Regions from separate parts of the Pseudomonas sp. AN-1 genome, predicted to be linked through region 2. Evidence: predicted binding sites of a transcription regulator. Region 2 holds the regulator's gene; each other region holds the start of a gene.

Region 1 (5,724 bases), 920 kb from region 2:
CGAGGTCGGCGTGGATCTCCATCAGCGAGTCCTGCAGGTGGGCGCGGGTCAGGGCGTCGAGGGCGCCGAACGGCTCGTCCATCAGCAGCACCTTGGGCTGCATGGCCAGCGCGCGGCCGATGCCGATGCGCTGCTTCATGCCGCCGGAAATCTCGCTGGGGCGCTTGTCGCGCGCGTGGGTCATGTGCACCAGGTCGAGGTTGTACTCGATCCACTCGCGCATTTCCGCCTTGCCCTTCTTGCCCCTGAACACCTGCTGCACGGCCAGTTCGATGTTCTGGTAGCAGGTCAGCCAGGGCAGCAGGCTGTGGTTCTGGAACACCACCGCGCGCTCCGGGCCGGGGGCGTTGACCTCCTTGCCGTCGAGGATCACCCCGCCGGTGCTGGCCTGGTAGAGGCCGGCGACGATGTTGAGCACGGTGGACTTGCCGCAGCCGGAGTGGCCGATCAGCGAGACGAACTCGCCCTTGGCGATCTTCAGGTTGACGCCCTGCAGGGCGCAGAACAGGCCCTTGTCGGTGGGGAAGCTGATGCCGACGCCGGTCAGTTCGAGGTGTGCGTTGCTCATGACGATCTCCTTAGCGCAGGTCGGCGTTCTTGTCCCAGCTGACGCGGCGTTGCAGGCCGAGCATGAGACGGTCGAGGACGAAGCCGATCAGGCCGATGGTCAGCACGGCGACCATGATGCGGCCGAGGGAGTTGGAGCTGCCGTTCTGGAACTCGTCCCAGATGAATTTGCCGAGGCCCGGGTTCTGCGCCAGCATCTCGGCGGCGATCAGCACCATCCAGCCGGTGGCCAGCGACAGGCGCAGGCCGGTGAAGATCATCGGGATGGCGGCGGGCAGCACGATGCGGCGCACGTGTTCGAGCGGCGACAGGCTGAGCACGCGGCTGACGTTGAGCAGGTCCTTGTCCAGGTTGGCGACGCCGACCGTGGTGTTGATCACCGTCGGCCACAGGCAGCACAGCGCCACGGTGAAGGCCGAGGTGACGAAGGACTTGGCCAGCAGCGGATCGGCGCTGGTGTAGACGGCGCTGACCACCATGGTCACCAATGGCAGCCAGGCCAGCGGCGACACCGGCTTGAACACCTGGATCAGCGGGTTGATGGCGCTGTAGATCGGCTTGCTCAGGCCGCAGACGATGCCCAGCGGGATGGCCAGCAGCGAGGCGAGGGCGAAGCCGGTCATCACCGTGTACAGGCTGGTGAGGATCTGCTTGAAGAAGGTCGGCTTGCCGGTGTACGGGCGCACGGTCACCTTGGCCTCGGGGTCCTTGGCCAGGCGCTCGGCGTTGCGCGCTTCCTGGCGGGCGTAGAAGTCGTCGGCCTTGCGCTGCTCGGCGACATGCTCCTGTACCAGGCTGGTGAACTGGCCGACCACCTGAGTCGGGCCGGGGAACTTGCCCAGGCTGGTGTCGATGCTGCCGGCGACGACCTGCCAGAACAGCAGGAAGGCCAGGATGCCGGCGGCGGGCAGCAGCAGGGCGGGCATCCAGCGCTGGATCAGCGCGGCCTTGTGGGCGGACTTGATGGTGTCCTTGATCGGTTTGGCGACGGCGGGATTGCTCATCGTCTGGTCCTCGGGGCTGAGGGGAGCCGGCGTGGCCGGCTCCCGGGACGGATCGGGCATCACAGCGCGGAGTCGGCCTTAAGGCCGATCTTGAACTGCTCGATGTACGCGTTCGGCTGGCGCCCGTCATAGGTGAGGCCGTCGATGAAGTCGCTGCTCGGCGCGCGGAAGCCTTCCTCGCCGGCCGGCGGGAAGTCGGAGGCCTTGGCCTTGCCCTCGGCGACCAGTTCGGCGGCGGCCGCCTGGTAGGTCTGCGGCTGGTAGACCTTCCGGGCGGTCTCGAAGTACCAGCTGTCCGGCTGGTTCTCGCCGATCTGGCCCCAGCGGCGCATCTGGGTCAGGTACCAGATGGCGTCGGAGTAGTAGGGGTAGGTGGCGTTGTAGCGGAAGAACACGTTGAAGTCCGGGACTTCGCGCTTGTCGCCCTTCTCGTACTCGAAGGTGCCGGTCATCGAGTTGGCGATCACCTTGGCGTCGGCGCCGACGTACTCGGGGCGAGCGAGGATCTGCACCGCCTCGGCGCGGTTGGCGTTGTCGTTCTCGTCCAGCCACATGGCGGCGCGGATCAGCGCCTTGACCAGGCGCTTGTGGGTTTCCGGGTTGGCGTCGGCCCAGGCCTTGGACACGCCGAGGACCTTCTCCGGGTTGTTCTTCCAGATCTCGTAGTCGGTGATCACCGGCACGCCGATGCCCTTGAATACCGCCTGCTGGTTCCACGGCTCGCCCACGCTGTAGCCGCTGATGGTGCCGGCCTCGAGGGTGGCCGGCATCTGCGGCGGCGGGGTCACCGAGAGCAGGGCGTCGGCGCTGAGGGTGCCGGTGATGTCGCCCTTGGCCGGGGCGTAGTAGCCGGGGTTGATGCCGCCGGCGGCCAGCCAGTAGCGCAGCTCGTAGTTGTGGGTGGACACCGGGAACACCATGCCGAGGTTGAACGGCTTGCCCTGGGCCTTGTACTGCTCGATCACCGGCTTGAGCGCGTCGGCCTTGATCGGGTGGACCGGCTTGCCGTCCTGCATCGGCACGTGCTTTTTCATTTCCTCCCACACGGCGTTGGAGACGGTGATGCCGTTGCCGTTGAGGTCCATGGAGAAGGCGGTGACCACCTCGGCCTTGGTGCCGAAGCCGATGGTGGCGCCCAGCGGCTGGCCGGCCAGCATGTGCGCACCGTCCAGTTCGCCGGTGATCACCCGGTCGAGCAGCACCTTCCAGTTGGCCTGCGCCTCGAGGGTGACGTACAGGCCTTCGTCCTCGAAGTAGCCCTTCTCGTAGGCGATGGCCAACGGCGCCATGTCGGTGAGCTTGATGAAGCCGAGCTTGAGCTCTTCCTTCTCTGGATCGGCGGCCAGGGCGACGGAGCTGGCCAGCGGGGCGAGCAGCAGGGCGGCGGCGGCCAGGGCATGCTTGACGAAACGACGGTGACTGCGAATGTGCATGGCGATTTCCCAAAGGTCAGAAACGAAAAAAGACGTCGCAAGCGCGCCGATCCTGCAGGGATCAGCTGGCTTTTGACGTCTTTGTCAGTTCGTCCCGATCACCGCCGTTGGCGATCCGAAGACGGATGTGCAATCACCTTTGCAAGGGGCTTGCCAGTTTTGCTGGCGCACCCGCAGCGGGCCGCTGACGCCCCTGCAGTTCGCCCTGCGAGCGAGGCGAGAGCCCAGTAAATCAATGGCTTGCAGCCGCAGGCGGGCGGTGCGCTGCAGCTGGCCGGTACGCAAGATGGGTGCGGGGTGAGCCAGGGCTGTGCAGCAGGCGAGCCCGCCTGCTTCATCGCAGGGCGCCCCGTGTGGCCTTTTGCGCCGCCCGTGGCGCAGCCTTGGGGCACAATAGGGGCAACACGAACCCGGTATCCCGCTGTCCGGCGGGCCAGTCTGGAGCCCCACGATGCCGCGCATTGCCACCCTGACCCTCAACCCGGCGATGGACCTGTCCACCAGCACCACCCAGGTCGAGCCGACCCGCAAGCTGCGTTGCAGCCTGCCGCGCTACGATCCGGGCGGCGGCGGCATCAACGTGGCGCGGGTGGTCGCCGAGCTCGGCGGCGACGTCGTGGCGGTCTATCCGGCCGGCGGGCCGTTCGGCGACATGCTCGAGCGCATCCTCGCCGCTCTGGCGCTGCCGCAGCTGCGCGTGCCGATCGCCGGCGATACCCGCGAGAGCTTCACCGTCGACGAGACCGCCACCGGCCGGCAGTTCCGCTTCGTGCTGCCGGGCCCGGAACTGTCGGCGGCCGAACAGCAGGCCTGCCTGGACGCCATCGCCGCGCTCGATCCCGCGCCAGAGTTCATCGTCCTCAGCGGCAGCTTCCCGCCCGGCGTGGCGCTGGCTTACTTCGACGCAGTGGCCGCGCTGGCGCGGCGCATCAAGGCGCGGCTGGTGCTCGACTGCTCGGGCGAGGCGCTCGCCTACGCCGCCGGACGCGGCGGCATCCACCTGCTCAAGCCGAGCCTCAGCGAGCTGGCCACCCTGATGGGCGGCAAGGTGGAGGGCGCGGCGGCGCAGGAAGCGGCGCTGCGCGAGCTGATCGGGCGCGGCGTGGCGGAGGTCATAGTGCTGTCGCTGGGTGGCGAGGGGGCGGTGCTGGCCAGCAAGGAGGGCATCGAGCGCTTCGCGCCGCTGGACGTGCCGGTGTGCAGCGCGGTGGGTGCCGGCGACAGCATGGTCGGCGCCATGGTGCTGGCCCTGAGTCGCGGCTGGAGCCTGACGGATGCGGTGCGCTACGGCATCGCCGCCGGCTCGGCGACCATCCTGCGCCCCGGCACAGAGCTGTGCCGGGCGGAGGATGTGCAGCGGTTGCACGGGAAGGGGTGAGACAAGCGAGGAAAACCGCCTGGGCGGTTTTCCTCGCGGCTGGAGGCTCAACCGGCGCTATCGCCCTTGGCCGCCTTCGGAGGCAGCAGGCCTTCGGCGCGGAACATCGCCTTGATGCCGCGGATCGCTTGGCGGGTGCGGTCGAGGTTCTCGATCAGGGCGAAGCGCACGTGGTCGTCGCCGTAGTCGCCGAAGCCGATGCCGGGGGAGACGCAGACCTTGGCCTCGGTCAGCAGCTTCTTGGCGAACTCCAGCGAGCCGAGGTGAGCGTAGGGCTCGGGGATTTTCGCCCAGATGTACATCGACGCCTTGGGCTTCTCGACCATCCAGCCGATCTCGTGCAGGCCCTTGACCAGCACGTTGCGCCGCTCGCGGTACTTCTCGGCGATCTCGTGCACGCACTGCTGGTCGCCTTCCAGGGCGGCGATGGCGGCTACCTGCAGCGGGGTGAAGGTGCCGTAGTCGTGGTAGCTCTTGATCCGCGCCAGGGCGCTCACGAGTTCTTGATTGCCAACCATAAAGCCGATGCGCCAGCCGGCCATGTTGTAGCTCTTCGACAGGGTGAAGAACTCCACGGCGACGTCCTTGGCGCCCGGCACCTGCATGATCGACGGCGCCTTCCAGCCGTCGTAGACGATGTCGGCGTAGGCCAGGTCGTGCACCACGAGGATGTCGTGCTGCTTGGCCAGCGCCACCACGCGCTCGAAGAAGTCCAGCTCCACGCACTGAGCAGTGGGGTTGGAGGGGAAGCCGATGATCATCATCTTCGGCTTGGGGATCGCCTCGCGGATCGCCCGCTCCAGTTCGGCGAAGAAGTCGACGCCGGGCACCAGCGGCACCGAACGCACCTGGGCGCCGGCGATCACCGCGCCGTAGATGTGGATCGGGTAGCTGGGGTTGGGCACCAGCACGGTGTCGCCGTGGTCGAGGGTGGCCAGCATCAGGTGCGCCAGGCCTTCCTTGGAGCCGATGGTGACGATGGCTTCGCTGTCCGGGTCGATGTCGACCTGGTAGCGGTCCTGGTACCAGCGCGAGATGGCGCGGCGCAGGCGCGGGATGCCGCGCGAGGTGGAGTAGCCGTGGGTGTCTTCGCGCTGGGCGACCTGCACGAGCTTGTCGACGATGTGCGGCGGGGTGGCGCCGTCGGGGTTGCCCATGCTGAAGTCGATGATGTCCTCGCCACGGCGGCGGGCGGCCATCTTCAGCTCGGCGGTGATGTTGAAGACGTAGGGGGGGAGACGATCGATGCGCGCAAAGCGGCGCTTGCCGTGTTCGGCCATGATTTCCTCGAGAGACGTAAGCGCCCGGAACCGTCCGAGCGACGTTGGCCAGTGCGCTGGCC
Region 2 (5,724 bases):
CTGAGCTGGTAGAGGTTGAGGTTGGCGGTGTCGATCTTCAGGTCGGCCAGGTCGGCGATCGGCGCCAGCAGCTGGCGTTCGTCATCGATCGCCTCGCTCAGCGAGCGCTCATCGCTGGTCAGCGGGTGGCGCCGGCGGGTTTCCGAGAAGCGCTTGAGCAGGGTGGCGTTGTCGGCGTCCAGGTACAGCACGTCGCACTGGATGTTGCGCTGGCGCAGCTGGTCGAGCAGCTCGGGGAAACGGCGGAGCTGGCTGGGCAGGTTGCGTGCGTCGATGGACACCGCGACCTTGGGCTGCAGCAGTTCGGTCTGCAGCAGGGCGCGCTCGCCGAGGTCGGGCAGCAGGCTGGCGGGCAGGTTGTCGATGCAGTAGAAGCCGTTGTCCTCAAGTACGGCCAGGGCGGTGCTCTTGCCCGAGCCGGAGCGGCCGCTGACGATCACCAGGCGCATGGCTCAGCGTCCGTCCACGGTATCGAGCACCACCTGGTAGAGGTCGAATCCATCCCTGGCCTGGCGCAGGCGCTCTCGCACGTCGGCACGGTCGAGCAGGCCGGCGATCTGGCGCAGCAGCTCGAGGTGTTCCTCGGTGGCGGTTTCCGGCACCAAGAGGACGAACAGCAGGTCCACCGGCGCGCCGTCGAGGGCGTCGAAGTCTACCGGGGCATCCAGGCGCAGCAGGGCGCTGACCGGCACCGAGCAGCCGGCCAGGCGGCAGTGGGGGATGGCGATGCCATTGCCGAAGCCGGTGGAGCCGAGCTTCTCGCGGGCCACCAGGCTTTCGAAGATGTCATGTGCGTCGAGCCCGGGAATGTCCCGGGCTACGAGGTTGGCGATCTGCTCGAGAACGCGCTTCTTGCTGCCTCCCGGCACGTTCACCTGGGAACGGCCGGGGGTCAGGATGTGCTCTAGTCGAATCATCGGGGAATGATCAGCGGGCAGCGGCGCCCTGTTCGCGTTCGATCTGTTTTTCCTTGTGCTTGATCAGCTGGCGGTCCAGCTTGTCGGCCAGCAGGTCGATGGCGGCGTACATGTCCTCGTGCTCGGCGTTGGCGACCACTTCGCCGCCGGCAATATGCAGGGTCGCTTCGATCTTCTGCTTCAGTTTCTCCACCTGCATGATCACCTGGACGTTGGTGATCTTGTCGAAATGGCGCGCCAGGCGCTCGAATTTCTCGTTGACGTAGTCACGCAGAGTGTCGGTCACTTCCAGGTGTTGGCCACTGATATTGACTTGCATACCGCTTCTCCTTATTACCTACGTTGCTGGCGGGATATTCCCCGCCACCTGAATTCTGCTGCTCGAACGCTACACCAGTCGCTTGCGCTCGCTGGAGGGTGCAATGCCGAGGGACTCCCGGTATTTGGCGATGGTCCGGCGGGCCACTTGAATCCCCTGCTCTTCCAGTAAACCAGCGATCTTGCTGTCACTCAATGGCTTTTTCGGGTTTTCCGCCGCCACCAGTTTCTTGATGATGGCGCGGATCGCCGTCGACGAGCATTCGCCGCCCTCGGCGGTGCTGACGTGGCTGGAGAAAAAGTACTTGAGTTCGTAGATGCCGCGCGGGGTGTGCATGTACTTCTGCGTGGTGACCCGCGAGATGGTCGACTCGTGCATGCCCACCGCCTCGGCGATGTCGTGCAGCACCAGCGGCTTCATCGCCTCCTCGCCGTACTCGAGAAAGCCGCGCTGCTGCTCGACGATCTGGGTGGCGACCTTCATCAGCGTCTCGTTGCGGCTGAGCAGGCTCTTGATGAACCAGCGCGCTTCCTGCAGCTGGTTGCGCATGTAGGTGTTGTCGGCGCTGGAGTCGGCGCGGCGTACCAGGCCGGCATAGTGCGGGTTGACCCGCAGGCGCGGCATGGCGTCGGGGTTGAGCTCGACCAGCCAGCGCTCGTTGTCCTTGCGCACGATCACGTCGGGGACCACGTACTCGGCCTCGCCGGCCTCGATCTGTGCGCCGGGACGCGGGTTGAGGCGCTGGATCAGCTCGACCACCTGGCGCAGCTCGTCCTCCTTCAGGCGCAGGCGCCGCATCAGCTGGGCGTAGTCGCGGCTGCCGAGCAGGTCGAGGTGGTCGCGGGCGACGCGGCGCGCCTCGTCCAGCCAGGGGGTGTCGGCTGGCAGCTGCTTCAGCTGCAGCAGCAGGCACTCGCTGAGGTCGCGTGCGCCGATGCCCAGTGGCTCGAACTGCTGCACGCGGTGCAGGACCATTTCCACCTCGTCCAGCTCGATGCCCAGTTCAGGGTCGAGGGAGTCGAGGATCTCCTCGAGGCTTTCCTCGAGATAGCCGTCGTTGTTGATGGCGTCGATGATCGACATGGCGATCAGCCGGTCGCTGTCGCTCATCGGCGCCAGGTTGAGCTGCCAGAGCAGGTGGCTGTGCAGGCTCTCGCCGGAGGAGGTGCGGGCGGTGAAGTCCCACTCGTCGTCCTCGCTGCTCGGCAGGCTGCTGGCGCTGGTCTGGTAGATGTCCTCCCAGGCGGTATCCACCGGCAGCTCGCTGGGGATGCGCTCCTCCCACTGGCCCTCGTCGAGACTGTCGGGGTCGCGCTCGGTGGTGGCGACCGTGCTGTCGTGGCTGGCGCCGGAGGAGGGGCCTTCGCTCTCCGCCAGCGGGTCGCTGCTGTCGAAGTCGTCGCCGTCTTCCTGTCGCTCGAGCATCGGGTTGGAGTCGAGGGCTTCCTGGATTTCCTGCTGCAGGTCGAGGGTCGACAGCTGGAGCAGACGAATGGCTTGTTGCAGCTGCGGTGTCATCGTCAGCTGCTGGCCCATCTTGAGGACTAGCGAGTGTTTCATGGCTTGGGAGTTGGCACCTTGGGTCTGCCAGCGCCTGCGCGCTGTCCACTGCTGGGCGCCGGGGCGCCGCGGTTAGCAAATTATATGCCCGATATTTGCGGCTTTGCCTAGGCTTGACAGTCGCCCGAAAAGGCGCAGTCGGGTGGGGGCGCCCGGCAGAGGGCGGGCGCGGACGGGGTGCGCTGCCGGCGGCCTACAGGCGGAACTCGTGGCCCAGGTAGACGTCCTTGACCAGCTGGTTGGCGAGGATGCTCTCGGCATCGCCTTCGGCGATCAGCTGGCCGGCATTGACGATGTAGGCGGTCTCGCAGATGTCCAGGGTCTCGCGCACGTTGTGATCGGTGATCAGCACGCCGATGCCGCGTTCCTTGAGGTGGTGGATGATCTGCTTGATGTCGCCCACCGAGATCGGGTCGACCCCGGCGAAGGGTTCGTCGAGGAGGATGAACTTGGGATCGCTGGCCAGGGCGCGGGCGATCTCCACCCGGCGGCGTTCGCCGCCGGACAGGCTCATGCCCAGGCTGTCGCGGATGTGGCTGATGTGGAACTCCTGCAGCAGGCTTTCCAGCGCCTCGCGCCGTGCGGCGCGGTCGAGGTCCTTGCGCGTCTCGAGGATGGCCATGATGTTGTCGGCCACCGTCAGCTTGCGGAAGATCGACGCCTCCTGCGGCAGGTAGCCGATGCCGGCGCGGGCGCGGCCGTGCATCGGCAGGTGGGTGACGTCCTGCTCGTCGATCAGCACGCGACCCTGGTCGGCATGCACCAGGCCGACGATCATGTAGAAGCAGGTGGTCTTGCCGGCGCCGTTGGGGCCGAGCAGGCCGACGATCTGCCCGCTGTCGATCGACAGGCTGACGTCGCGCACCACGGCGCGTCCCTTGTAGCTCTTGGCCAGGTGCTGGGCGATCAGGGTGCTCATGGGGTGTTCTGCTCCGGCTCGGCCTTCTTGCGCGGCTGGATGACCATGTCGATGCGCGCGCGCGGCGTGGTCACCTTGCTGCCGGTGGCGCGCCCGGCGTTGACGATCTGGCGCTGGGTGTCGTAGACGATCTTCTCGCCTTCGAAGGTGTTGCCTTCCTGGACCACCTTGGCCTGGTCGATCAGCACGATGCGCTCGTTGGCGGCGAAGTACTGGATGGTCAGGCCGTAGGCCTTGACCAGCGGCTTGTCGGCGGCCGGCTGCTGCTCGTAGTAGGCCGGCTTGCCGGTCGCGGTGAACACCTCGATGTCGCCGCTCTTGTCCTGGGTGATGGTCACGGTGTCGCCGGTGATCTTCAGGCTGCCCTGGGTGATCACCACGCCGCCGCGGTACACGGCGACGCCCTGGGCGTCGTCCAGCTCGGCGCTGTCGGCCTGCACGCGGATCGGCTGGTTGCGGTCGCTCGGCAGGGACCAGGCCGGCGCGCCGGCCAGCAGGATGCCCAGACCGAAGAGGAGGGGAAGGGGGTTAGCGAACCTCATGCTGTCCTCGCACATTGGATTTCAGGAGCATCCGGCTTTCGTTGAGATAGGCCTGCAGGCCGGAGGCGGTGGTCACGCCGTTGGCGGCCTCGATACGCACCGGCTGGGACGTCTCGGCGTACTCCCGCTCGGGAAACACGCTCAGACGGGATGTGGTGAGCAGGATGGGGCGGCCCTTGGCGTCGCTGCGCTCCACGCGCACGCCGTCGAGCAGGTCGACCTGCACGCCGCCGGGCGACACCTCGCCGCGCTCGCTCAGCACGTGCCAGGGGTAGGCGCTGCCGCGGTACAGGCGCAGTTCCGGGCGGGTCAGGCGGGTGACGTCGCTGCTCTGCAGGTGTTCCAGGTGCTCGGCGCTCAGGCGGTAGTGCAGGGCGCCGTCGGCCTGGAACTGCACGCTGCGGGCGTTCTCCGCATAGAAGTCGATGGCGTCCTCGGCCGGCGCCGAGACGCTGCGGGTCATGAAGCTTTCCGGGCGGATGTTCCAGTAGCCGATGGCCGCCAGCAGGGTGGCCAGCAGGGCGAACGGCAGGAAGGTGCGCAGGGTGGGATTCATCGGGGATCCGTCACAGGTAGGCGGCCTGGGCCGCCTCCAGCGTGCCCTGGGCGCGCATGATCAGTTCGCAGAACTCGCGGGCGGCGCCTTCGCCGCCGCGGGCCTGGGTCACCGCCGCCGCATGCTGGCGGACGAAGGCGTCGGCGCTGGCCACCGCCATGCCGAGGCCGACCCGGCGGATCACCGGCAGGTCGGGCAGGTCGTCGCCCAGATAGGCGACCTGCTCGTATGAGAGTCCCAGTTCGGCCAGCAGTTCATCGAGTACCACCAGCTTGTCCTCGCGGCCCTGCACCAGGTGCTGAATGCCGAGGTTCTTCGCCCGCCGCTCGACCACCGGAGCGCTGCGGCCGCTGATGATCGCGGTGCGCACCCCGGAGTTGATCAGCATCTTGATGCCGTGGCCGTCGAGGGTGTTGAAGGTCTTGAACTCGCCGCCCTCGGGCAGGAAGTACAGCTTGCCGTCGGTCAGCACGCCGTCGACGTCGAAGATCGCCAGGCGGATGGCGCGGGCGCGTTGCAGCAGTTCGTCGTTCATCACATCACTCCGGCGCGCAGCAGGTCGTGCATGTTCAGGGCGCCGACGGCGCGCTGGTCCGCGTCCACCGCCACCAGGGCGCTGATGCGGTTGTCCTCCATGATCTTCAGCGCCTCGGCGGCGAGCATGTCCGGGCGCACGGTCTTGCCGCCGGCGGTCATCAGTTCGTCGATCGACGCCTGGCGCACGTCGACGCCGCGGTCCAGGGCGCGGCGCAGGTCGCCGTCGGTGAAGATCCCGGCCAGGCGGCCGTCGGGCTCGGTGATCACGGTCATGCCCAGGCCCTTGCGGGTCATCTCCAGCAGTGCCTCGCGCAGCGGCGTGCCGCGCGGCACGCAGGGCAGGCGCTCGCCGTCGTGCATGATGTTCTCCACCT
Region 3 (5,724 bases), 2.1 Mb from region 2:
CGTGCAGGGTCTTGCGCTTGTCCTGGAAGATCTTCTGCCGCGCCAGCGCCTTGGCGCGCAGCACGCACTGCTTGGCCGGGCCGTGCATGTGCTCGACCAGGTCGCCCTCCAGGCTGCCGGCGAGCAGCGCGTCGTGCTGGGCGACGAAGGCCCGCGCCGCGGCATTGGTCAGGTGCTCGATGGCCTTGCCGCGCAGGATCGCCAGCTTGCGCCGGCGCGAATCCCTGGGGCCGAGCTGGCGGTAGGTTTCCGGCAGGTCGTCGCCGACCAGGTCGAGCAGCAGCGCCTCGACCTCGGGATAGTCGAGCAGGTCCATCTCCAGGCCGTCCTCGAGGTCGATCAGGCCGTAGCAGATGTCGTCGGCCGCCTCCATCAGGTAGACCAGCGGATGGCGCGCCCAGCGCTCGGGCTCGAGCTGTGGCAGCTGCAGCTTGCGGGCGATCTGCTCGAGCAGCGGCAGCTCGCTCTGGTAGCAGCCGAACTTGTGCTTCTTGTAGCCCTGGGCGTCGGCGTGGCGGGCGCTCCACGGGTACTTCAGGTAGGTGCCGAGGGTGGCGTAGGTCAGCCGGGTGCCGCCGTCGAACTGGTGGTACTCCAGCTGGGTCAGTACCCGCAGGCCCTGGGCGTTGCCCTCGAAGCCGAGGAAGTCGGCGCGCTCGGCTTGGCTCAGGGCGTCCAGCCAGCCGCGCTCGTCGGCGAGCTGGAACCAGTGGCGGATGGCGTCCTCGCCGGAGTGGCCGAACGGCGGATTGCCGATGTCGTGGGCCAGGCAGGCCGACTGCACGATCACCCCCAGGTCACCGGGGTCGCACCAGATCGGCAGGGCGTCGCGCAGCATCTCGCCGACGCGCATGCCCAGCGAGCGGCCGACGCAGGCCACCTCCAGGCTGTGGGTCAGGCGGGTGTGGATGTGGTCGTTGCTGGAGACCGGGTGCACCTGGGTCTTGCGCCCGAGGCGGCGGAAGGCGCCGGAGAAGATGATGCGGTCGTGGTCCTTGTGGAAGGCGCTGCGGCCGAGCTCCTCGGAGCTCTGCACGGGTTTGCCCAGACGTTCGCGGGTAAGCAGGGTGTGCCAGTCCAAGGGGAGTCCTCAGCAGTCGCAAAGGCTCCAGCTTGCGGCTTGCGGCAGTGGCCGGCAAGCCCCGCCGGGGTAGCGGGGGGAGGCGGGGAGGCCAGGGCGCCGGCGTCGATGTCGACCAGCAGCAGGCGGCGACCCTGGTCGATGCAGCGGCCGGCGGTCAGGCAGTACTGGTTGCTGGTGGCGTCGCGGTAGGTCGGTGACAGGGTCAGGCGCTGTTCGTCGAGGCCCTCGGCCAGCAACTGGTGGAACCAGGGGCGCCACGACCAGTTGTGGCGCAGGTAGACGGGTTCCTCGTGCCAGGCGCCGCCGCGCCACTCGCAGTTGGGAGTGATCTGTTCGCCGCTGCGGTCGCACTGGTAGATACGCAGCAGCCAGGGATGCCCGGGTGCCGGCAGGGCGGCCGCCGGCCCCCGCTGCTCCGCCCAGGGGCGCAGGTGCTCCAGCAGCTCGCCGAGCTGGCGGCGCAGCTCGATCAGCCGCGCGCGCTCGGCCAGCTTGAGCTGCACGTAGTGGTCGCGCACCTCGGCGAAGCGCGCGGCGAAGGCGTCGGCGGCGAAGAAGCCGGGCTTGCCGGCGGCGAACAGGAAGCCCTGCACGTAGCGGGCGCCGCACTCGAGGGCGAAGTGCAGCTCGTCCTCGGTCTCCACCCCCTCGGCGATGATCCGGCAGCCGGTCTTCTCGGCCATCTGCGCCAGCGCCTTGACCAGCTCGCAGCCGGGGCCGCCGCGGGCGGCGTCCTGGAACAGGCGCATGTCCAGCTTGAGGATGTCCGGCTGCAGGGCCAGCACCCGGTCGAGCTGCGAATAGCCGGCGCCGAAGTCGTCCACGGCGATGCGCGCGCCGGCCTGGCGGTACTGGCGCACGGCCTGCAGCAGGCAGGGGATGTCGCCGTCCAGCTCGGTGATCTCGAAGACGATGCGTCGCGGGTCGATGCGGTAGCGCTCCAGCTGGCACAGGCTCGGCAGCGCCTGGCCGGGGCTCAGGCAACTGATCCAGCGCGGCGAGATGTTCAGGCTGAGGAACCAGTCCGCCGGCGCGTGGCGCAGCTGGTCGAGGGCGTGCTCGCGCACCTGGCGGTCGAGCCGCAGCAGGTCGGCCTGGTCGCTGGCCGGGTCGGCGAACAGCGCGCCGGCCGAGTGCAGCTGGCCGTCGGCGTCGCGCAGGCGGGCGAGTGCCTCGACGCCGGCGATCAGGCCGGTGGCGGTATCGACGAAGGGTTGGAACACGGCGAAGGGTTGGCCGGCGAACACGTCAGGCTCCAGCAGTGCCCGCAGGGGCGGTGGGCGGCTGTCTAGCAAGAATGCGGCCAGGTTTGCGCATGCACCGTGCTGGAGCATGGTCGTGCGCGGGCGTGCGGCGCCGCGGCGCAGCCCTGCACAGCCGCGGGGCGGTGGCGGGCTATGCTGGTCGAGGCAGGGGCAGGGCCGGGTGCGTCCGGCGTCGCCGGCCGCCTTGGCGTGCACGCTTTTGCAGCAGTGCTGCCTGTGGCTGGTGCGCGACGGCATGGCTCTTGCTTGGCTCAGCGGCGTGTGCGTCTGCGCCTGCCCGTTGGCGGATCTGGCGCGAAGGTCGACAGGACGTTGCCACACACGTCCAAGCCACTGATTCATAACAAGAAGCTACCCCGATCGCGGCACCAGGGCGGATTTTGCCCAAGGGTGTGGCGATCAAGACAAGCGGTTCGCAAGGTGGTGCACGCCTGTCCGTGGTGCGCCGATGGTCATCAGTGACCCGCTTTGGTGCTTCCCTGCCTACCGGAGGAGCGCGTCGCGCCGATGGAAAATCTTGATACTGCCGTAGCGAGCCTGGTCCATGGCTCCAACACCCTGTTCATCCTGCTCGGCGCGGTCATGGTGCTGGCCATGCACGCCGGTTTCGCCTTCCTCGAGGTCGGCACCGTGCGGCAGAAGAACCAGGTCAACGCCCTGTCGAAGATCCTCGCCGACTTCGCCGTGTCCTGCCTGGCCTACTTCTTCGTCGGCTACTGGCTGGCCTACGGAGTGAGCTTCCTCGAGCCGGCCGGCGCGCTGACCGCCGAGAACGGCTACGCGCTGGTGAAGTTCTTCTTCCTGCTGACCTTCGCCGCGGCGATCCCGGCGATCATCTCCGGCGGCATCGCCGAGCGCTCCCGCTTCGGCCCGCAGCTGTGCGCCACGGCGCTGATCGTCGCCGTGGTCTACCCGTTCTTCGAGGGGCTGATCTGGAACGGCAACCTCGGCCTGCAGGCCTGGCTCACCGAGCGCTTCGGCGCCGCCTTCCACGACTTCGCCGGCTCGGTGGTGGTGCACGCGGTCGGCGGCTGGCTGGCGCTGGCGGCGGTGCTGCTGCTCGGCCACCGCAACGGCCGCTATCGCGACGGCCGGCTGGTGGCCTTCGCGCCCTCGAACATCCCGTTCCTCGCCCTCGGCTCGTGGATCCTCATCGTCGGCTGGTTCGGCTTCAACGTGATGAGCGCGCAGACCCTGCAGGGGGTCAGCGGCCTGGTGGCGGTCAACTCGCTGCTGGCCATGGTCGGCGGTACCCTGGCGGCGCTGCTGGTCGGCCGCAACGATCCCGGCTTCCTGCACAACGGCCCGCTGGCCGGCCTGGTGGCGGTGTGCGCCGGCTCCGACCTGATGCACCCGATCGGCGCGCTGATCACCGGCGGCGTGGCCGGCGCGCTGTTCGTCTGGGCCTTCACCGCCACCCAGAACCGCTGGAAGATCGACGACGTGCTCGGCGTCTGGCCGCTGCACGGCTTGTGCGGCATCTGGGGCGGCATCGCCTGCGGCATCTTCGGCCAGAGCGCGCTGGGCGGCCTCGGCGGGGTCAGCCTGGCCAGCCAGCTGATCGGCTCGCTGCTCGGCATCCTGGTGGCGCTGGGCGGCGGCTTCGCGGTGTACGGCCTGCTCAAGGCCAGCCTGGGCATCCGCCTGAGCGCCGAGGAGGAGTACTACGGCGCCGACCTGTCGATCCACAAGATCGGCGCCACCAACCACGAATAGCCCCGCGCCAGAAACGCAGAAGCCCGCTTTCGAGCGGGCTTCTGCGTTTGCGGGCCGGTTACTGGGTGCCGGCCAGCAGACGCGCCTCGGCGCGCTCGATGCACTCCAGCGGGCCGGCGAGCAGCAGCGCGTCGCCTTCGCGCAGCGGCAGGTTGTCGCTCAGCTCCAGCTCGTCGCCCTCGCGGCGCACGCCCTGCAGTTCCACGCCCAGCCCGCTCAGCTTCAGCTCGGCCAGGCTGCGGCCGCAGGCGTAGGCGTCCTGGCTGAGGTTGACCGCGTGCAGCAGCACGCGCGGGCGGCCCTGCTGGTCGAGCAGGTTGGCGCTGGCGCCGTGGTAGAAGCCGTGCAGCAGGTGGTAGCGATCGCGGCGCACCTCGTCCATGTGCGCCTGCACCCGGCGCTCGGGCAGGCCGAGCATGACCAGCGCGTGGGAGGCGAGCATCAGGCTCGACTCCAGCACCTCCGGCACCACCTCGCTGGCGCCGGCCTCCAGCAGGCTGGCCAGGAAGCTGTCGTCGCGGGTGCGCACCAGGATCGGCAGCTCGGCCGACAGCGCCCGCGCCGCCTTGACCGTGGCCAGGGCGTGCTGGGGGTTGTCGGCGGCCACCACCAGCAGGCGTGCGCGGCTCAGGCCGAGGGCCTCCAGCAGCTCGCCGCGGCGCGCGTCGCCGAAGTGCACGTGGTGCTCGCCGGCCGCCGCCTCCTGCACGCGGATCGGGTCGTTGTCGAGGGCGACGAAGGGGATGCCCTCGCGGCGCAGGAAGCGGCCGATCGACTGGCCGACCCGGCCGAAGCCGCAGATCAGCACGTGGCCCTCGTGCTCGGCGCAGGCGCCGGCGATGTCCTCGGCGCGCGCCTCGGCATCCGGCTGCCGGCCGAGGCGGGCGGCCAACTGCGGCGCCGCGCGCAGCAGCAGCGGAGTGACCGCCATCGAGCAGAAGGTGGCGGCGAGGATCAGCCCGGCCAGCTCGCCGTCGACCAGCCTGGCCTGCTGCGCCTGGGCCACCAGGGCGAAGCAGAACTCGCCGCCCTGGGCCAGCGCCAGGCCGCTGCGCCAGGCGCTCTCGTTGCTGCCGCCGCGCAGGCGCACCAGCAGGGTGACCAGCGCGCCCTTGAGCGCCAGCAGCAGCACGGTCATGCCGAGGATCACCAGGCCGTGGCTGGCGAACAGGCCGACGTCGATCAGCATGCCGACGCTGACGAAGAACAGGCCGAGCAGCACGTCGCGGAACGGGCGGATGTCGGCCTCGATCTGGTGGCGGTAGTGGCTCTCGCCGAGCAGCATGCCGGCGAGGAAGGCGCCGAGGGCCATGGACAGGCCGAGCAGGTGGGTCAGCCAGGCGGTGAGCAGCACGATGACCAGCGCCAGCAGCACGAACAGCTCGGCGGCGTTGGCCTGCGCCACCTCGTGGAACAGCCGCGGCAGCAGCCAGCGGCTGGCCACTAGCAGGCCGCCGAACAGCAGCGCGGCCTTGCCCAGGGTGATCGGCAGCGCCCAGTACCAGGCCTGCTCGCTGCCGCCGGCGACCACCGGGATCATGGTCAGCAGCAGCACCGCGACCAGGTCCTGGAACAGCAGCACGCCGATGGCGTTCTGGCCGTGGTCGCTGAACACCTCGCCCATGCTGCTCAGCTCCTTGGTGACGATGGCGGTGGAGG
Region 4 (5,724 bases), 900 kb from region 2:
TGAACCACGGCCGCGTCGAGCAGTACGCCACCCCAAGGGAGATCTACGCCCAGCCGGCCAGCCCGTTCGTCGCCGAGTTCGTCGGCCAGGGCAACTGGCTGCCGTTCGAGCGCAGCGGCGAGGGCTTCGCCCGGGTCGGCAACCTCGACCTGCGCCTGCCGGTGGCGGCCGGCGCCGAGCGCGGCCGGCTGTTCTGCCGCCCCGAGGCCATCGTCATCAACCCGCCGGTGCACGAGCCGAACCTGTGCCGCGCGCAGATGCGCGAGATCACCTTCCTCGGCAACCGCTGCCGGCTGAGCTTCGAGCTGGCCGAGCTGCCTGGCCACGCCCTGCAGGCCGAGGTCGCCCCCGAGGCGCTGCCGCACCCGGCCGGCGAGCTGTGGGTCGCCCTGCCGCCGCACCGCCTGCAGGTGTTCGCCTGACATGCACAGCACCCTCTCCCTCCCCGCCGGCGCCCGCGCCGGCCTGCGCTGCGCCCGCGCCGACCGCCTGTTCGTCGACGGCGGCAAGTGGCTGATGCTCGCCCTCCTCGTCCTCGCCGTGCTGCTGCCGCTGACCGCCATGCTCTGGCGCGGTTTTGCCGGCGAGCCGGGCCAGGGCGGCGGCCTCGCCGCTGCGGCCGAGCTGCTGGCCAGCGCCAACTTCCGCTGGCTGCTCGGCAACAGCCTCAAGGTCGCGCTGACCGTGGCGCTGATCGTGGTGCCGCTGGCCTACCTGTTCGCCTACGCCCTGCAGCGCACGCTGATCCCGGCCAAGGGCCTGTGGCGCGGCATCTCCCTGCTGCCGCTGTTGGCGCCGTCGATGCTGCCGGGCATCGCGCTGATCTACCTGTTCGGCAACCAGGGGCTGCTGCGCGAGCTGCTGGACGACAACATCTACGGCTTCTGGGGCATCGTCCTCGGCGAGGCGATCTACACCTTCCCCCACGCGCTGATGATCCTGCTCTCGGCGCTGGCGCTGGCCGACGCGCGGCTGTTCGACGCCGCGGCGAGCATGGGCGCGAGTCCCTGGAAGGCGTTCCGCAGCATCACCTGGCCGGGCAGCCGCCAGGGCGTATTCGCCGCCTTCTGTCTGGTGTTCACCCTGACCATCACCGACTTCGGCGTGCCGGTAGTGATCGGCGGCGACTACCAGGTGCTGGCGCTGGAGGCCTACAAGGCGGTGGTCGGCCAGCAGCAGTTCGGCCGCGGCGCGCTGATCGGCCTGGTGCTCCTGGTGCCGGCGCTGCTCAGCTTCGCGGTCGACGCCTGGCTGCGCCGCCGCCAGCGCGAGGCGATGAGCGGTCGCGCCCAGGTGTTCCGCCCGCAGCCTGCACCGCGCCGCGACGCCGCCTTCCTCGCCGTGGTGATCGCCCTGTGCAGCCTGCTCCTGCTGGTGTTCGGCATGGCGGTGTACTCGTCGCTGGTCGCCTTCTGGCCGTACAACCTGTCGCTGTCGCTGCGCCACTACGCCTTCGCCGACCTGCCCGGCGGCTGGCAGCCGTACTTCAACAGCCTGCTGATGGCCTCCGCCAGCGCGCTGATCGGCGGTTTCCTGATCTTCACCGGCGCCTGGCTGCTGGAGAAGACCCGCCAGGACGCCCTCACCCAGGTCCTGCGCCTGCTGTGCTTCGTGCCCATGGCGGTGCCCGGTCTCGTGCTCGGCCTCGGCTACGTGTTCTTCTTCAACCTGCCGGGCAACCCGCTCGGCGGCCTGTACGGCAGCCTGCTGCTGCTCACCCTGTGCACCGTGGCGCATTTTTTGAGCACCGCGCAGATCACCGCCAGCACCGCGCTGCGCCAGCTCGACGGCGAGTTCGAGGCCGCCGCCCTGTCACTGCGCGTGCCGCTGTTCCGCCACTACCTGCGCGTCACCCTGCCGCTATGCCTGCCGGCGCTGCTGGACATCGTCCGCTACCTGTTCGTCTCGGCGATGACCACGGTGTCGGCGGTGATCTTCCTCTACAGCCCGGACAGCATGCTCGCCGCCATCGCCGTGCTGAACATGGACGACGCCGGCAACGTCGGCGGCGCTGCCGCCATGTCCACCCTGATCCTGCTCACTTCCGCCGCCGTGTCCCTGCTGCTGGCCGCCGCCTCGCGCGGCCTGCTGCGCCGCAGCCAGGCCTGGCGCCAGGACCCGAATCCCTGACTCACTCCCGGAGAACCACCATGCTCAAACGTCTCGCCCTCGCCATCGCCGTAGCCGCCGGCCTCAGCCTGCAGGCCCAGGCCGCCACCGAACTGACCGTCTACACCGCCCTCGAGGTGGAGCAGCTCAAGGCCTACAAGGAAGCCTTCGAGAAAAAGCACCCGGACATCGAGATCCGCTGGGTTCGCGACTCCACCGGCATCATCACCGCCAAGCTGCTGGCCGAGAAGGATCGCCCGCAGGCCGACGCGGTCTGGGGCCTGGCCGCCTCCAGCCTGGCGATCCTCGACCAGCAGGGCATGCTGGAGGCCTACGCGCCGCAGAACCTCGCCAACATCGATACCAAGTACCGCGACGCCGCCAATCCGCCGAGCTGGGTCGGCATGGACGTGTGGGCCGCCACCGTGTGCTTCAACCACGTCGAGGCCGAAAAGCAGGGCCTGCCCAAGCCGGTACGCTGGGAGGACCTCACCGACCCGGTGTACCAGGGCAAGATCGTCATGCCCAACCCGGCCTCCTCCGGCACCGGCTACCTGGACGTCAGCGCCTGGCTGCAGACCTTCGGCGAGCAGCAGGGCTGGGCGTTCATGGACAAGCTGCACGCCAACATCGGCCAGTACACCCACTCCGGCTCCAAGCCGTGCAAGCTGGCCGCCGCCGGCGAGTTCCCGATCGGCATCTCCTTCGAGTACCCCGCCATCCAGCTGCAGCGCCAGGGCGCGCCGCTGGACATCGTGCTGCCCAAGGAGGGTCTCGGCTGGGAGGTGGAGGCCACCGCCATCCTCAAGGGCAGCGATGCCGGGGAGGCGGCGCGCAAGCTCGCCGACTTCGCCGCCAGTCCGGAGGCCATGCAGCTGTACAGCAAGAACTTCGCCGTGCTGGCCCAGCCGGGCATCGCCCAGCGCATCAGCGAGCTGCCGGCCGACTACGAGCAGCGCCTGATCGCCAACGACTTCGCCTGGGCCTCGAAGGAGCGCGAGCGCATCCTCGCCGAGTGGCGCCAGCGCTACGACGGCAAGTCCGAGAAGCAGTGAGGAGCCCGGCATGAGCAACCACTGCGACATCGCCATCGTCGGCGCCGGCATCCTCGGCCTGGCTCACGCCTATGCCGCCGCCCGTCGCGGCCTCAAGGTGCGCGTGTTCGAGCGCAGCGAGCGCGCCCTCGGCGCCTCGGTGCGCAACTTCGGCATGGGCCTGATCACCGGCCAGGCGCCCGGCCCGATGCTCGACCTGGCCCGCGCCAGCCGGCCGATCTGGGCCGGCTGGGCCGCGGCCGCGGGCTTCGCGGTCAAGCGCGAGGGCTCGCTGCTGTTCGCCCGCAGCGAAGCCGAGGAACGGCTGCTGGAAGCCTTCTGCGCCGGCCGCGCCCGCGAGCACGGCTACCGCGTCGAGCTGCTCGGCCGCGAGGCGCTGGGCAGCATCTACGCCGGCCGCTTCCGCCACCACCGCGCCGCCCTGCACGGCTTCGACGACCAGCAGCTGTACTCGCGCGAGGCACTGCCGGCGCTGGCCGCCTGGCTGGCCCGCGAGTTCGACGTGGAGTTCCATTTCGCCACCCTGGTGCGCGACGTCGAGCCGGGCCTGCTGCACACCACCGCCGGGCGCTTCCAGGCGGGGCAGATCGTCGTCTGCTCCGGTCACGACTACCTGACCCTGCTCGCCGAGCAGCTGCGCGCGCTGGAGCCGCAGGTCTGCCGCCTGCAGATGCTGCGCGTCGCCCCGCAGCAGGCGCTGGACCTGCAGCATGCGGTGCTCACCGGCCTGTCCGGCGTGCACTACGGCGCCTTCGCCGACCTGCCGGAAGCCGAGGCGGTGCGCCAGCAGATCCGCCGCGAGTGCCCGGCGCTGGAGCGCTTCGGCATCCACCTGCTGGTCAGCCCGACGCCGAGTGGCGAGCTGATCATCGGCGACTCCCACGACTACGGCCAGGACGCCTCGCCGTTCAACGCCGAGGAAGTCGACCGGCTGCTGCTGCAACTGGCCGAGCACACCCTGGCCACCCCGCTGCGGGTGGTCGAGCGCTGGCAGGGGGTGTACGGCGGGCGCGGACCGGCGCCGTTCTCGGTCACGAAAGCCGCCGAGGGCGTCACCGCCATGCTGATGCATACGGGCCTCGGCATGAGCGTCGGCCCGGCGCTGGGCGAGCGGACCATTGCGGCGCTGCTCGGCGAGCCGGCCGGCTGACGGGAGGAGGCACGCACCATAACGACGCAAGCCGCATCAAAGCGGTGCCGATCCATGCGCTCGATTAGGCACTCCCCGGCGCAAACTCCACCAATAGCCGCATCAGAGAATCTGGCACGTTATCTGCTTTAGAGAATTCGACAATTCATCGAGCGTAACCCTCAACGGCGAGGGGCGCGCTCCCCGAGCGATTCGGGATCCGGACAAAGGCGTCCTGCTGGCAACGGCAGGACGCCTTTTTTGTTTTCGCAGGTCGGTTTCCGCGATGGGAGAGAAACCATGAACAAGCTCAAGCTGGTGATGGTCGGCAATGGCATGGCCGGGGTGCGGACCCTGGAGGAGCTGCTCAAGCTCGCGCCGGACATGTACGACATCACCGTGTTCGGCGCCGAGCCGCACCCCAACTACAACCGCATCCTGCTCTCCCCGGTACTGGCCGGCGAACAGACCTTCGAGGAGATCATTCTCAACGACCTCGACTGGTACAGGGACAACGGCATCGACCTGCGCCTGGGTTGCAAGGTGGTCGACATCGACCGCCACGCTCACAAGGTGATCGCCGAGGACGGCAGCGAACTGCACTACGACCGCCTGCTCATCGCCACCGGCTCCAACCCGTTCATCCTGCCGATTCCCGGCAAGGACCTGCAGGGCGTGATCGGCTACCGCGACATCGCCGACACCGTGACCATGATGGAAACCGCGAAGACCCACAGGCACGCCGTGGTGATCGGCGGCGGCCTGCTCGGCCTGGAAGCCGCCAACGGTCTGAAGATGCGCGGCATGGACGTCACCGTGGTGCACCTCGGCGACTGGCTGCTCGAGCGCCAGCTCGACAGGACTGCCGGCCAGCTGCTGCAGAGCGCCCTGGAGGCGCGCGGCATCCAGTTCCGCCTGAGCACCCAGACCGCCGCCCTGCTCGACGACGGCGACGGCCGCGTGTGCGCCGCCCAGTTCGCCAACGGCGACGTGATCCCCGCCGACCTGGTGGTGATGGCCGCCGGCATCCGCCCCAACACCGAGCTGGCCGAGCGCGCCGGCCTGCCGTGCAACCGCGGCATCCTGGTCGACGACACCCTGCAGACCTTCGACCCGCGCATCTACTCGGTCGGCGAGTGCGCCAACCACCGCGGCATCGCCTACGGCCTGGTCGCCCCGCTGTTCGAGCAGGCCAAGGTCTGCGCCAACCACCTGGCCCAGCTCGGCTTCGCCCGCTACGAAGGCTCGGTGACCTCGACCAAGCTCAAGGTCACCGGCATCGACCTGTTCTCCGCCGGCGACTTCATGGGCGCGGACGGCACCGAGACCATCACCCTCTCCGACCCCATCGGCGGCGTGTACAAGAAGCTGGTGATCAAGGACGACGTGCTGGTCGGCGCCTGCCTGTACGGCGACACCGCCGACGGCAGC

Evidence for each region. The regulator sigma-54, encoded in region 2, starts transcription at its own class of promoters, with help from an activator protein. The targets are predictions, from matches to a motif close to ANTGGCATNNANNTTGCTNT.
Region 1: a site for sigma-54 is predicted at 3,143-3,162, ahead of SK095_RS02080 (CmpA/NrtA family ABC transporter substrate-binding protein). Genes of this name have one in related genera too.
Region 3: a site for sigma-54 is predicted at 2,579-2,598, ahead of SK095_RS09590 (ammonium transporter). Genes of this name have one in related genera too.
Region 4: a site for sigma-54 is predicted at 4,425-4,444, ahead of nirB (nitrite reductase large subunit NirB). Genes of this name have one in related genera too.

What each region holds. Positions count from the first base shown of each region.
Region 1 covers NZ_CP139195.1:441,924-447,647, forward strand. The annotation lists gene SK095_RS02070 (ABC transporter ATP-binding protein) at 1-568, opposite strand, end outside; gene SK095_RS02075 (ABC transporter permease) at 579-1,571, opposite strand; gene SK095_RS02080 (CmpA/NrtA family ABC transporter substrate-binding protein) at 1,631-3,004, opposite strand; gene SK095_RS02085 (1-phosphofructokinase family hexose kinase) at 3,456-4,382, shown strand; gene alaC (alanine transaminase) at 4,430-5,662, opposite strand.
Region 2 covers NZ_CP139195.1:4,135,095-4,140,818, forward strand. The annotation lists gene rapZ (RNase adapter RapZ) at 1-449, opposite strand, end outside; gene ptsN (PTS IIA-like nitrogen regulatory protein PtsN) at 453-917, opposite strand; gene hpf (ribosome hibernation-promoting factor, HPF/YfiA family) at 928-1,236, opposite strand; gene SK095_RS19380 (RNA polymerase factor sigma-54) at 1,306-2,796, opposite strand; gene lptB (LPS export ABC transporter ATP-binding protein) at 2,990-3,715, opposite strand; gene lptA (lipopolysaccharide transport periplasmic protein LptA) at 3,712-4,257, opposite strand; gene lptC (LPS export ABC transporter periplasmic protein LptC) at 4,244-4,813, opposite strand; gene SK095_RS19400 (HAD family hydrolase) at 4,824-5,348, opposite strand; gene SK095_RS19405 (KpsF/GutQ family sugar-phosphate isomerase) at 5,348-5,724, opposite strand, start outside.
Region 3 covers NZ_CP139195.1:2,076,716-2,082,439, reverse strand. The annotation lists gene SK095_RS09600 (deoxyguanosinetriphosphate triphosphohydrolase) at 1-1,081, opposite strand, end outside; partial or broken gene SK095_RS09595 (EAL domain-containing protein) at 1,174-2,331, opposite strand; gene SK095_RS09590 (ammonium transporter) at 2,857-4,065, shown strand; gene SK095_RS09585 (cation:proton antiporter) at 4,124-5,724, opposite strand, start outside.
Region 4 covers NZ_CP139195.1:423,843-429,566, reverse strand. The annotation lists gene SK095_RS02020 (putative 2-aminoethylphosphonate ABC transporter ATP-binding protein) at 1-422, shown strand, start outside; gene SK095_RS02015 (putative 2-aminoethylphosphonate ABC transporter permease subunit) at 424-2,130, shown strand; gene SK095_RS02010 (putative 2-aminoethylphosphonate ABC transporter substrate-binding protein) at 2,151-3,164, shown strand; gene SK095_RS02005 (TIGR03364 family FAD-dependent oxidoreductase) at 3,175-4,314, shown strand; gene nirB (nitrite reductase large subunit NirB) at 4,594-5,724, shown strand, end outside.